Regions from separate parts of the Mesobacillus sp. genome, predicted to be linked through region 2. Evidence: riboswitches for the same ligand, from Rfam matches in the RefSeq annotation. Region 2 holds a riboswitch; each other region holds the start of a gene.
What was found. Region 2 has a riboswitch for lysine ahead of AC3EBE_RS11730 (Na+/H+ antiporter NhaC family protein). Riboswitches for the same ligand answer to the same signal wherever they lie in the genome.
Positions count from the first base shown of each region.

Region 1: another riboswitch for lysine. It lies ahead of AC3EBE_RS05775 (transporter substrate-binding domain-containing protein); the one in region 2 lies ahead of AC3EBE_RS11730 (Na+/H+ antiporter NhaC family protein).
Region 3: another riboswitch for lysine. It lies ahead of AC3EBE_RS13045 (aspartate kinase); the one in region 2 lies ahead of AC3EBE_RS11730 (Na+/H+ antiporter NhaC family protein).

Region 1 covers NZ_JBYNSB010000017.1:17,307-22,108, reverse strand. The annotation lists gene AC3EBE_RS05790 (nuclease-related domain-containing protein) at 1-166, opposite strand, end outside; gene ahpF (alkyl hydroperoxide reductase subunit F) at 295-1,824, opposite strand; gene ahpC (alkyl hydroperoxide reductase subunit C) at 1,837-2,400, opposite strand; lysine riboswitch at 2,802-2,983, shown strand; gene AC3EBE_RS05775 (transporter substrate-binding domain-containing protein) at 3,095-3,931, shown strand; gene AC3EBE_RS05770 (amino acid ABC transporter permease) at 3,995-4,735, shown strand; gene AC3EBE_RS05765 (amino acid ABC transporter ATP-binding protein) at 4,760-4,802, shown strand, end outside.
Region 2 covers NZ_JBYNSB010000030.1:103,179-107,980, forward strand. The annotation lists gene AC3EBE_RS11715 (YunC family protein) at 1-164, shown strand, start outside; gene AC3EBE_RS11720 (HD-GYP domain-containing protein) at 382-1,491, shown strand; gene yunB (sporulation protein YunB) at 1,551-2,309, shown strand; lysine riboswitch at 2,377-2,558, shown strand; gene AC3EBE_RS11730 (Na+/H+ antiporter NhaC family protein) at 2,689-4,275, shown strand; gene AC3EBE_RS11735 (sodium-dependent transporter) at 4,516-4,802, shown strand, end outside.
Region 3 covers NZ_JBYNSB010000033.1:92,921-97,722, reverse strand. The annotation lists gene AC3EBE_RS13050 (nuclease-related domain-containing protein) at 1-715, opposite strand, end outside; gene AC3EBE_RS13045 (aspartate kinase) at 1,078-2,310, opposite strand; lysine riboswitch at 2,705-2,883, opposite strand; gene uvrC (excinuclease ABC subunit UvrC) at 2,954-4,726, opposite strand; gene AC3EBE_RS13035 (hypothetical protein) at 4,743-4,802, opposite strand, start outside.

The sequences.
Region 1 (4,802 bases), on a different contig from region 2:
TGTCTTCCTCAATATTTATTGCCAGCTGATCAAATTTAACCTCACCTTCGAACCCTTTTTCGAGGTTTGATAAATGGTGCTTGTTCTTGTCATCTAAATTCATCCTAGAGTCTAAGTATCGCAGGATGACTAGCTCGTCTGATTCATATCGTTCTTTAAGTAACATACTCCACATCCTTTCTATAATCATATTCTAAGTGATTTGCCAAAAGTATTTTGTGAATGTTTTGTTAATTTTTTCAATAATAAAAGTCGCCCGATACCAATTAAGGTAACGAAGCGACTTTTTTTACATTAGTTTCGAATCAAGTAATCAAATGCACCCAATGCTGCAGTGGCACCTGATCCCATTGAAATGATGATTTGCTTGTAAGGGCTGTTTGTACAGTCACCTGCAGCGAATACTCCAGGCAGGTCTGTAGCTCCGTGATTGTTCACGACAATCTCGCCGAAGCGAGTGCGCTCTAATGTATCGCCTAACCAGTCTGTGTTTGGCACGAGACCGATCTGGACGAATACACCCTGCAATTCAACGTGATGTTCTTCACCTGTAGCACGATCAACATAAGTAATTCCGTTTACTTTATCAGTACCGGTAATTTCTTTTGTTTGAGCGTTCATCACAACAGTGACATTAGGCAGGCTGAAGAGACGGTCTTGTAGCACCTTATCAGCTTTCAGCTCAGGGTTGAATTCAATCACAGTAACGTGCTTTGTAATTCCTGCAAGGTCAATTGCAGCTTCGACACCTGAGTTTCCGCCGCCGATGACAGCAACGTCTTTTCCTTCAAATAATGGGCCATCACAGTGAGGGCAATAAGCTACACCTTTGTTTTTGAACTCGGCTTCGCCAGGGACGCCGACATTCCGCCAGCGGGCACCTGTTGAAATGATGACAGTTTTGCTCTTAAGTACTGCACCATTTTCAAGCTCGACCTCAACCAGGTCCTTCTTTTCCAGACGTTTTGCACGCTGAAGGTTCATGATATCAATTCCATAATCCTTTACATGCTCTTCAAGGCTTGCGACAAGCTTTGGACCTTCGGTATGCTTCACACTGATGAAGTTTTCAATACCAAGAGTATCCATAACTTGTCCGCCAAAGCGTTCAGCAACGATACCTGTACGGATTCCTTTACGTGCTGCATAGATGGCTGCACTTGCACCAGCAGGGCCGCCGCCGACAACAAGGACATCGTAAGGGTCACGGTCACTGAATTCAGATGCATCAGGGCCAGTACCCATCTTGGCAAGGATTTCTTCAAGGGACATGCGTCCGCTTCCGAAAGGCTCACCATTCAGGAACACCGTTGGCACTGCCATGATTTCCTTGCTTTCAACTTCCTCTTTGAAAGCCGCTCCATCAATCATTGTATGAGTAATGCCAGGGTTCTGAATGCTCATTAAGTTCAAAGCTTGTACAACATCAGGACAGTTGTGGCAGCTCAGGCTTACATAAGATTCAAAGCGATATTCGCCCTTGATATTCTTAATCTGATCAACCACTTTCTGGTCCACTTTAGGAGCCCTGCCGCTAACCTGCAGCAAAGCAAGGACTAAAGAAGTGAATTCGTGTCCGAGAGGAATCCCGGCAAAGGTTACGCCAGTGTCCTCGCCGATACGGTTTACACTAAAGCTTGGAGTTCTATCTAATTCTGCATGCTCAACTTTAATGCGAGTTGACATTGTCGCCAATTCGTCGACTAAAGCCAGCATGTCACGAGAAACATCATCGGATCCAGCGCTGACTTTAAGCAGCACATCGCCCTCCATCAGCTGGAGATATTGGGCTAATTGTGCTTTAATTTCTGCATCTAATAACATGGAGGTTACTCCTTAAATCTTTCCTACAAGATCAAGGCTTGGCTTAAGTGTTGCTTCGCCTTCTTTCCATTTTGCAGGGCAAACTTCGCCTGGGTTGTTGCGAACGTATTGTGCTGCTTTAAGCTTGCTGACAACCTGGCTAGCATCACGGCCGATTCCGCCTGCGTTGATTTCAACAGTCTGGATTACGCCGTCTGGATCGATGATGAAAGTTCCGCGGTCTGCAAGACCATCTTCTTCATTCAATACATCGAAGTTGCGAGAGATCTTCTGAGAAGGGTCGCCGATCATGATGTACTCGATTTTGCCGATTGCTTCAGAGTGGTCATGCCATGCTTTGTGAGTGAAGTGAGTATCTGTAGATACAGAGTATACTTCTGCTCCCATTTCTTTAAGTGTTGCATATTGGTTTTGCATGTCTTCAAGCTCAGTTGGACATACGAATGTGAAGTCTGCTGGGTAGAATACGACTACGCTCCACTTGCCTTTGAAGTTCTCTTCAGAAACAGTGATGAATTCTCCGTTGTGGAATGCGTTTGCTGTGAATGGTAATACTTGAGTACCGATTAATGCCATGATTAAGTTCCTCCTTAAATTTTGGTTTATTGTGAAATAGTTGGACTGAAGGAATTCAGTTAACTATTCAATAAACTAGAATAATTCTAATTCGATAACCATTATCATATAGAGCTCGTTCTCTTGTCAAGCGATAAGTACTCGCTTTATGGAACATCTTTTCCACTCATTTTTAGTTTAATGGAAATGAGAATTTTTTGCATACATAAAGAGTGTTAACAGTTTGCAGCTTTTTAATTCTATAGTAAAAAAAATCCCCAACATAGATTGTTTGAGTGTGATAGTTCAAAAAACACTGACTACACGTGCATATTTAGATTTTCCAAAAATAACTAGATTGACAGAATTAACAGGTTATTGTAGCCTATTTACTATAATTTAATATTTCACCTCACTTTTGCTTGTGAGGTAGAGGCGCGATATTTAACAGTCCTTAGCGGAGTTTGAGAAGCTTTGATGCTAGGGAGAAGGAAATGTCGCCGAAGTGGGTAATATTCTCAGTATTGCTTGCTGGGTCTGCAGTTAAGAGCTGCAGGACTGTCTCAATAGACTCCCCGGTTTATTGAGTTGTGCTATCTCATTATGGGAAAAGAGAGGAATTTAGGGCATCTATGAATAATGCGACCTGAGTTTATCTCAGGTCGCTTTTTGTTTGTAAAAAACGCTCTATAAAAACAAGGAGGAGAAAACGAACATGAGAACAAAGGCATCATTATTTTTAGTATTTTTGATTTCAGCAATGGTTTTACTTGCAGGATGCGGATCAGGCAACGATTCAAATTCAGGCTCATCCGATGATAATACATTTAAGGTAGGCCTTGAGGCTGGCTATGCACCATTTAACTGGACTCAGAAGGATGATTCAAACGGCGGTGTGAAAATAGCTGGCACTTCTGAATATGCTGGCGGCTATGATGTGGAAATCGCGAAGAAAATTGCTGATGGTTTAGGAAAAGAATTAGTAATCGTTAAAACGGAATGGGACGGACTGGTTCCAGCGTTGACTTCAGGCAAAATTGACGCAATTATCGCAGGGATGTCCCCAACTGCAGAGCGTAAAGAGACAATCGACTTTTCGGATAACTATTATAAATCAAATCTAGTAATGGTGGTTAAAAAAGGCGGGAAATATGAAGGAGCTGCTTCCATCCAGGATTTCAAGGGTGCAAAGATTACAGCTCAATTAAATACATTCCACTATTCAGTCATCGACCAAATTGAGGGTGTATCCAAAGAAACTGCAATGGATAACTTCCCGGCTATGAGGGTTGCACTTGAATCAGGAATCATTGATGGATATGTTTCGGAGCGTCCTGAGGCTGTAAGTGCTTCATCTGCAAACGAAAACTTAGCAATGGTTGAATTTGAAGATGGATTCAAAACATCTGAAGATGATACCGCCATCGCAGTTGGTCTTCAAAAAGGCAGCAAGCTGACAGATAAAATCAATGAAATTTTGAAAGGAATCTCTGAAGAAAAACGTACAGAAATAATGGACGCAGCTATCAAGAATCAGCCTGCAGCCAAATAACATTCTATAAAACCGGCTGTACTTATATACAGTCGGTTTTATGATGATAAAAGGAGAAGGAAAATGAGTTTAGAGTGGATCATTAAGATCGTTTCGGAAAACTGGCCAATGTTCCTTCGAGGAGCCGGGGTTACCCTGTATATTTCTCTGATCGGTACCATTTTGGGAGCGGTCATTGGTTTAATAGCAGGAGTTATCCGTACAATTCCAGTACCGGAAAAAGGATTCAAGAAATGGTTTCTTGCTATCATTAATTTTATTCTATCCGTTTATATTGAGTTCTTCCGCGGCACCCCGATGATTGTACAGGCAATGGTGATATATTATGGCTCTGCGTTAGCATTCGGTGTGGATATAGATGTGATGGCGGCGGCGCTTATTGTTGTATCGATCAATACAGGGGCCTACATGGCGGAAATTGTCCGCGGCGGCATTGTTTCTGTTGATAAAGGACAATTTGAAGCTGCCCAGGCAATTGGGATGAACCACTTCCAAACGATGATGAATGTTGTCCTTCCGCAAGTAGTCCGCAATATCCTGCCGGCAACTGGGAACCAGTTCGTTATCAATATTAAAGACACATCTGTTCTGAATGTTATATCAGTTTCAGAATTGTATTTCCTTACAAAATCAGTTGCAGGAAACAATTTTAGATATTTCGAATCCTTCTTTGTTGCATGCGTGATCTATTTTGTCATGACCTTCGCTGTAACAAGGATTCTGCTTTATTTTGAAAAAAGACTAGAAGGCCCGGACAACTACAAAATGGTCCTGGGCGAAGAAACACAACAGCCAGCGAGATAATTTTTACAAGAAGGAGGAGAGAGTATGGAAACAGTAATCGATATACAGCATCTGAACAAATCCTTTG
Region 2 (4,802 bases):
ATGAAAAGCTTAAGGCCAGGAAGGTCATCGCCGGCAGGGCAGTAGGGGTAAAAACAATTGATGAATTGCTTGAAGCACCTTTGGAATCCGTTACTTTTGAAGCAGAGAACCTTGGAGCAGTAAAAGGAATGATCGGCAAGGATGCCTTGCTTTTAATGAATTAAAGACAGCCGCCCAGGCTGTCTTTTTCTATGTTCCTCATTACCATGAACAAAATTGATTATCATCGATTTTTCCCAACTAAAAAACGATAACCATTTCATGCATGATTATGTTAGAATGGAAGAAATAATTGTCGTAATATGTAAAATTTTCTTGCTGGATGACTTCCACAATGTTTTCGAAATCAGCCAACATCAAACAGAAAAAGTGGGAATTGACATGAGATTGGTAGCGACCTCAACTGTTGAGGATGGTGCTTTACTTGCAAAAGCCATCTATAATGACCAGGGGAAAATCCTGTTAAATGTAGGTGCGGTGCTTGAGAAGAAGATTTTGGGCCGCCTCCTGGAGTTTGGAATCGATTATCTCTATATAAGTGATCCTGACACAAATGATCTTGTCTTAACGAACTCCATTTCCGAGGAATTACGGATTGATGCCATCAAGTCCATTGGGGAATCATTCAGGCAAATTCAGATGGATACGAAAATATCACAGTCCTTCGTGATCGAAAAATCGGCGCGGAAATTCAAGAAGCTGATCAGCATTTTGCTGGATGAACTGCAGAGAAGCAGGGAACTGCTCAATCTGCTGTCAGATGTCTTTATCCACGACCACTATATTTTTTCGCATTCTTTAAATGTGACGCTATATTCACTGGCAATTGGAATCGAAATGAAGCTGCCGCCTAAGGAGCTTGAGCTGCTCGGACTTGGTGCAATTTTGCATGATGTCGGCAAAATGAAGGTGCCTGAGGAAATATTAACTAAGCCAGGCCGCCTGACAGCTGAAGAATTCCAGATCATCAAGGCGCATGCTGAGGATGGCTTTCAACTGCTTCGCAATGTTCCAGGAGTTCCTTTGATTGTTGCCCATTGTGCCTACCAGCACCATGAACGCCTAAATGGCTCAGGCTATCCGAGGGGGCTTAAAGATGACAGCATCCACCTGTTCGGAAGAATCCTTGGAGTAGCGGATGTATTTGATGCTGTTACCTCAAACCGTGTCTACAGGCCGGCTATGCTGCCCCATGAAGGACTGGAAATCCTCTATTCCGGCTCGGGGAGCTTATTCGATCCGAAGGTCGTCGATGCTTTCCGCAGGGCAGTAGCAATCTACCCAATCGGATTGACAGTCGTGCTAAGCGACGGACGCAAAGGAGCAGTCGCTGCCCAGAATCCAGGCTTGAGCGAACGCCCGCTCATACGGGTACTCGAAGAAAACGGCCAGCGGGTCAACCCATATGAAATCGACCTTAAGGTCAATTTATCAATTATGATCGTCAGCTGTGACACCATCATGAAATATGAGTACGCCAACAATTATTAGTTTTTAAGGCTAGTTCCCCCCTTTAAAGCATACATATAGCTTTAGAGGGGGGATTTGTTTTGGCAAAGTTCGGCCGCAGGCTGCCTCGAAAAGGGCCATTGCCTTTCAGATACGTGTTCCTGCTGACCTTTGTCTTTTTTTCTTTTTCAACAGCAGCAGGGCTCTGGATTATAGATAAAGGTCTTGAACCAACACTAATGAGATATGCAGAATCCCAGACAAGGAAGATTGCGACACTGGTAATCAATAAAGCCATTAATAAGAAAATCGCAAGCGGCATGGATATTGATAAAGTCATTGAGTTTGTCCCGGTTGATGGCGGTACAACCACTGTAGTGAAGTTCAACACCGAAATCATCAACCGCGTGAAGGCTGAGACGACGAACATTGTGCAAATGAATCTTAAGGAAGCAGAAAGAGGGAATCTCACCTCACTTGAAATGCTGTCAGATGTGGAGCTTGTTACAGATGAGGATGAAAGGCAGGAAGGAATCATCTACTATGTCCCATTAGGGCAGGCTACCAATAATGCGCTTCTCGGTAATATGGGGCCGAGGGTTCCGGTAAAATTCAATGCGATTGGCGATGTCACAGCGGATATCGTTTGGGAAACAGAGGAGCATGGCATCAACAACACCCTGATCAATGTTTCGGTTAGAGTAAAGGTAAATGTGCAAATTATTATTCCATTCGCAACAGATATAGCCACAGTCCAAGAGGATATCCCGATCGGAAGCTTCTATTATCCTGGAAAAGTGCCCCAATTTTACAATGGCGGCGGGGATTCTTCACCAGCTATCCAATTGCCGGGTGAGTAAAAAGGAGTTGCCAAGTTTACTATATTGTTATATTATAAACCTAATTGAATAAATAACCTTATCATTCCGGTGGGGTAGAGGTGCAGAATTCAAGAGTATGCTGTGTGAGGATGACAACGTTGATCACAGCTGAAAGGGAATTTTGCCGAAGCAGTTTAAATGTGTCGCATTTATATTGCTGGGGGTACTTTGAACAAGAGTACCACTGTCATTATGGAGGAATCTCCATAATGGGGAGCTACAGATCGTGATGGAGAAACTAGTTGCTTATCAAGGGCAGCGATAGACATTCTCTATCGTTGCCCTTTTATATTTATCTGGACTTGTTGCTCTTTTCATGGAACAGTTTCCCCCTGACAAAAAACTAGGAGGAGAAAAAATGGAGAACACAATATATTCATTACTTCCGCCCTTGCTGGCGATTCTAATGGTAGTAATCACACGAAAGGTGCTTCTGTCTTTGGGGACGGGCATCGCCGCAGCGGCTTTATTGCTTTCTGAGTTCAATATTGGCAAGACCTTTTCAATCATAGGCGATGCGGTAAAAGGAATATTCATTGCCGATGGCGAGCTGAACACATACAGTCTATATATCATCCTGTTCTTATTGCTTTTGGGAATCATTACAGCGTTCATCTCAATTTCCGGCGGCAGCCGCGCATTTGGCGAATGGGCAATGAAGCGTGTTAAAACAAGAGCTGGCGCCCAGCTAGTAGGTGCATTTTTAGGTATTATCATTTTTATTGATGATTACTTCAATGCCCTGGCTGTAGGACAAATCTCGCGCCCGATTACGGACCGTCAAAAGGTGTCTCGCGCAAAGCTTGCTTATATTATTGATTCAACATCCGCTCCAATGTGTGTTGTATCTCCGATTTCAAGCTGGGGGGCTTACATTATCGCCCTGATCGGCACGATCCTTGCTGCGCATGGAGTAACAGAATATAGTGCCTTCTCGGCATTCATGCAAATCGCTCCAATGAATTTTTACGCACTTGCTGCACTTGCTATGGTGTTCATCGTAGCGCTTCGCAATATCGATATCGGACCAATGAAGGTCCACGAAACACGTGCCTGGAATGAAGGCATCGTTGTGGATCAGAGCAAGCCTGTCCCAGGGGAGCTAAAAGATGATCTTCCGACAAGCTCAAAAGGCACAGTAGGAGACCTAGTCTGGCCAATCGCCGCGCTTGTTGCCGGAACTGTCGGTATGATGATGTGGACAGGCTTGAGTGCGGTTGAAGGCAAAGCGACTATTTTTAAAATCCTTGAAAATACCGATGTAACGAAATCACTTGTAACAGGCGGCCTGCTGGGACTCGCTGCCGCATTGCTTCTGTTTGTAAGACAGGCAGTTGTCCTTAAAGGTGTAAATGCAAATGTATTCGGAAAAGGCATTCTTGAGGGAATCAAATCTATGCTTCCGGCCATTTATATTCTTGTGTTCGCATGGGTAATTGTTGATTTGATTGGCAGACTTGAAACAGGAACATATCTTGCAGGACTTGTTGAAAAATCAAACATGAATATTTCCTTCCTGCCATTCCTTCTATTTATCGTAGCGGGAATCATGGCGTTCTCAACAGGAACTTCATGGGGTTCATTCGGTATCCTGCTTCCAATCGCAGGAGATATCGCTGCTGCAGCAGATATCAGCATGCTTCTTCCGGCTCTTGCAGCCGTATTGGCCGGTGCGGTATTTGGTGACCACTGTTCGCCAATTTCCGATACAACGATCCTTTCCTCTACTGGTGCGGGATCGAACCATTTGGACCATGTCATGACCCAGCTGCCATATGCGCTCATTACTGCAGCTATCTCGGCCGTTGGCTTCATTGTAGTGGGTTTTACAGGCAGCACTCTTGCATCTCTTGCAGTAGTTGCAATCCTGTTAACTGGATTTGCGTTCATCTTTGGCACCAAGTCCCCAGAAGCGGAATCGTTAAAAGAAAATCTAGCAGAATAACAAAAGGCTGTCTGTTCACCAGACAGCCTTTTCCATTTAACGTCAAAACTCTCTTTATAAATACAGGGATTGGTATACTTGGGAAAATAAATATTAAAAAAAATTTATTATGAGGAAAATAATATTTTGACAAGCAATTAAAAACTAGCTATACTATTCCTAGACTAAATAATCAGAAAATATAAAACTTTCTAATTCATCAATATTTTACTTTGGGTTAGGAAGGAAGGGGGATTCATAATGGAAAATCGTCCACAGTGGGGAACACGGGCGGGATTTATTCTTGCAGCAGTTGGTTCAGCAGTCGGGTTGGGAAATATTTGGCGCTTTCCCGGCGTTGCGTATGAAAATGGCGGGGGTGCATTTTTCTTCCCATATCTATTCGCATTGCTGACAGCTGGTATTCCTATTTTGATTCTTGAATTTACAATTGGCCATAAGTATCGCGGATCTTCACCTCTAAGCTTCGCAAGAATCCGCAAAGGTTCTGAATGGCTTGGCTGGTGGCAGCTTGCAATTTCATTTGT
Region 3 (4,802 bases), on a different contig from region 2:
CAGAGCAAGAAGGACATCGAACTCCCTTTTGAAGGTCAGCTAATGATAGTGAATATTTAGAGAGCAGCGAAGGGTAGTGTGGCTTGTGTTTTTTGACGAGGGTTTTGGAGAGTTTTTTAATTTCCTTTTCTGTAAAGAAGTCGCTTAAAGTAGAGCTATCCATTTTCTTGATTCTATCGACAAGGATATCCCCTTTTATAACATACTTATAAAGTTTAAGATCATTGGTTTTAATTATCGTTGCGGAATTGCTGATGGCAACCAGGGTATAGATGGGAGGGACTTTGAAATTGTTTTCTATAAGCCATCTCTTAAGATGCCATTTTTGATTTTTGACTTGAATCACTGGATTATCAAATGCCTTTTCTTTCTCTTGCTTTGTTTGGATCATTTGCTCGGAATCTTTTTCAAAGAAGATGGTACCCGAGAAGTTTTTTGTCTCAATGAGAAGAATATACCGATGGGTTATTATGAGGGTGTCAATCTGGAAATGCCATGTGCCATCCTGCAGCCTTATATCTCTAATAATCCAATAATCTTTTTCGGGCAAGAAGCTTAAACGGTAATCCGTTTGCAGTTCCCCTTTATACCCTGCCCACCAGCCTTTGTAATCCTCCTCAATTTCCCCCCTTCTCGGACAATTTTCCTTAAGTCTGCTTAATAATGCCTCATACATTCTCAATCTAATTGGATAAATTCTATCTTTTACAATCATGCGAATCCCTCCTCCGGTATTTTTCATAAGAATTCTTTAAAAATATTTAGATTCCTGCCCCCATATAATCACAATCTTGAACTTTCTTTGACAAAACAATTATTTAGATCAGGTAAACTTGGATTTCTCAATAGTAGAAAGGTGTTTTAAGGAGGTATGAAAATTTATTCACCAGTAGGAAAGGATTTTTGACTAGTAGGAGAAGTTTTTTGACTAGTAGGAACAGGTTTTTCACCAGTAAAAGAGATTTATTCACCAGTAAGCGATTTCCGACCGATTTCCAACCAATTTTCTACCCGATTTTCACCCCAAATCCCAACAAAAAAAGCCCCCCAAACCCGGAAGGCTTTCCAATCCACAACTTATTTCGTCTTCACTGACTCTGAATACAATTCAAACGCTTCGTGCAGGGCTTCTACTGCATGAACCATCTGCTCCTCTTCAAGTACGGTTGATACCTTGATTTCGGATGTGCTGACCATTTTCACCTGGATGCCGTTGCCTTCAAGCACTTCGAACATCTTGGCTGCTACACCCGGGTTGGATACCATTCCGGATCCTACGATCGACACCTTCGCAAGGCCTGTTTCAGATTCAATTTCCTTGTAGTTCAGCACTTCTTTATTACTGTCCAATACATCCAAAGTTTCAGCCAGATCATTGCTCTTGATGGAAAAAGAAATGTTGGCAGTGTTAGCTTCTGTGCGGCTTTGGACGATAATGTCGACGTTGATATGATGCTGGGCCAATGTTGTAAAAATAGTGGAAAGTCCTTTCAATGATGTGCTCACTCCAAGGACTGATACTCTCGTGATTTGGTCTTCAAACGCGACTCCGCGCACTACTAAATTCTGTTCCATTCCAATCTCCTCCTCAATGATCGTGCCTCTTTCTCTCTCCATGCTGGATCTTACCTCGATCGGCAGTCCATAGTTCTTGGCGAATTCCACCGCACGCGGATGGAGCACGCCTGCTCCAAGGTTTGCAAGCTCAAGCATTTCATCATAAGAAACACTCAGCAGCTTCCTTGCACTTTTCACATATCTTGGGTCTGTTGTAAACACACCGGTGACGTCTGTATAAATATCACACTTATCAGCCTTTAAAGCGGCTGCCAATGCAACAGCCGTTGTATCAGAACCGCCGCGGCCCAATGTCGTGATCTGGCCGTCATCTGTCACTCCCTGGAAGCCAGCCACAATCACAACTCTGCCGTCCTTTAAATCGCCAGCAATCCTGTCTGTTTCGATATCAAGGATTCGAGCGTTGCTATGCACTGCTTCAGTTTTGATGCCCGCCTGCCAGCCGGTATAGGAAACAGCTTCGATTCCCATTTGCGCCAGCGCCATTGAATAAAGGGCAATCGTGATCTGCTCGCCAGTTGTCAAAAGCATATCCATTTCTCGTTTTGATGGAGCGGTGGAGATTTCATTCGCCATATCGACCAGATGGTCCGTTGTTTTACCCATTGCTGAAACGACGACAACCACATTATTTCCATTTTGCAATTCTTCTGCAGTCCTGCTGGCTGCATTCTTGATTTTTTCAACACTGCCAACCGATGTTCCGCCAAATTTCTGTACAATTAATCCCATAATTTCCTTTCCCCTGCCTTTTCTTTCTATTTTTTCTGCCTCTAAAAAAGAGCTTCATGGATTAGCCGCATATGTATTTTTTCCCTAAGGCTTGATTTGCATGACAATCTGTTTTCACAGATTCAAAGAAAATTGCCTTTTAAAAACAAAGCTCTGTTAAACTAGGCTGTAGATTTTCGTTCCAGGCGCTTCGCTTTCCTCGGGGCGTGCGCTGGGCCTCCTCGTCACTTTGCTCCTGCGGGGTCTCACCTGCCCGCTTCATCCCGAAGGAGTCTTCGCGCCATCCACTCCAATCAGCAGGGTTTAAAAACCAGCATTCAGCATTAACAGAGCCAAATACAAAAAAGCAATGAGAGTGGCTCCCATTGCTTTATAAACGTGTATATACGCTGCAACATGAGATAGCACTCCAAGACGGCAAATCTTGACAATCCAGCGTTTATTCAACGAAGGACCAGCGGGAAAAAATATAGGCTCTCCCCCACTTCGGCGAACGTCCCCTTTCAAAGCCCTTCCCGGAATCCTATTATTCTCCAGGCTTTTACTCTTGAAGCTCGCACCTCTATCTTCACTTTAATGCTCTAAAGTGATAGCAATATGAAATTTTCCTCATTATAGCACACAAAAAAATAGAATGCTACTATTAGTTTTGCAATTTTGTGTGCAATTCCTGTGCAACTACTGCCGGCAATCCAGCCGCCGCCAGCTCCTCGATGGTCGCTTCCTTCATTTTTTTCACAGAGCCAAAATGCTTCAGCAATGCTTTTTTCCGCTTCTCGCCAATGCCCGGAATCTCATCAAGCAATGATTGAAAAGCACTTTTCCCCCTAAGCTGGCGATGGAACGTAATCGCAAAGCGGTGGACTTCATCCTGTATCCTTTGCAGGAGATAAAACTCCTGGCTGTTCCTTGGCAGGCTGATGATCTGCAGTGGATTCCCATATAACAGCTGTGATGTCTTGTGCTTATCATCCTTTGCCAGCCCGGCGAGGGGGATATCAAGCCCAAGCTCATTTTCCAGCACATCGCGCGCCGATTCGATATGGCCTTTACCGCCATCGATTATGACCAGGTCCGGAAGAGGAAGCCCTTCCTTCAGGGCTCTTGAATAGCGCCTTCTCACGACCTCGCGCATCGATTCATAATCATCCGGTCCCTTGACTGTCTTGATTTTATATTTTCGGTACTCCCTTTTTTCAGGCTTGCCGTCAATAAATACGATCATCGCCGATACCGGGTCAGTTCCCTGGATGTTCGAGTTATCGAATGCCTCAATTCTATGCGGCGTATAGATGCCCATTTGCTGCCCGAGGTTCTCGACTGCCTTGATAGTCCGCTCTTCATCGCGTTCAATCAGCGAGAACTTCTCTGTTAAAGCAATGCCTGCATTTTTGGATGCCAGGCGGACAAGGTCTTTTTTCTGGCCACGCTGCGGCTGGAGCACTTTCACCTCAAGCAGCGCCTCTGCCATTTCAGTATTCACGCCTTCTGGGACAAGAACTTCCTTCGGCTTGAAGTGCTCAGTCTTTGAGTAAAACTGGCCAAGGAAAGAAAGGATGTCTTCTTCTGGTTCATTGTGCAGCGGGAACATAGAAACTTCACGCTCGATCAATTTTCCCTGGCGGATAAAAAATACCTGGACACACATCCAGCCTTTATCGACTGCATAGCCAAACACATCGCGGTCGGTAAAATCTGTGCTCGTCATCTTCTGCTTTTCCATCGTTGCTTCAATATGGGCAATCTTGTCACGGAATTCCTTTGCCCGCTCAAAATCAAGATCCTCGGCTGCGGCAGCCATTTTCGATGTTAAATCGGCTTTAATCTCCTTAAAGCCGCCATTCAAAAAGCGAGTGATCTCATCCGTGATCGTCTTGTACTCTTCCCTGCTTACATCCTTCACACACGGAGCAAGACACTGGCCCATATGGTAATAGAGGCATACTCGGTCAGGAAGGGTAGAGCATTTCCTGAGCGGATAGATTCTGTCCAGTAGCTTTTTCGTTTCATTTGCTGCCTGGACATTTGGATAAGGCCCAAAATATTTGCCGCTGTCTTTTTTTACCTTGCGGGTAATGATCAGCTTAGGATGGCGCTCGGCGGTGAGCTTGATGAATGGATAGGATTTATCATCCTTCAGCATGACATTGTATTTAGGGTCATGCTTCTTGATCAGATTGATTTCAAGGACAAGCGCCTCCATATCCGAGGAGGTAACGATATACTCAAAGTCCTCTATTTCATTCACAAGGCGCAGCGTCTTGCCATCATGCGAGCCGGTAAAATAGGAACGGACTCTGTTTTTCAGGATTTTGGCTTTCCCTACGTAAATGATCGTCCCCTGCCGGTCCTTCATCAAATAACACCCTGGCTGTGCCGGAAGAAGCGCCAATTTATTTCTAATATTATCGTTCATCCTTTTTCACCTCCTGCTATGGTATCCATTTATATAAAATAATCTCATGATAGACTGGATCAAAGACTTTATCAGA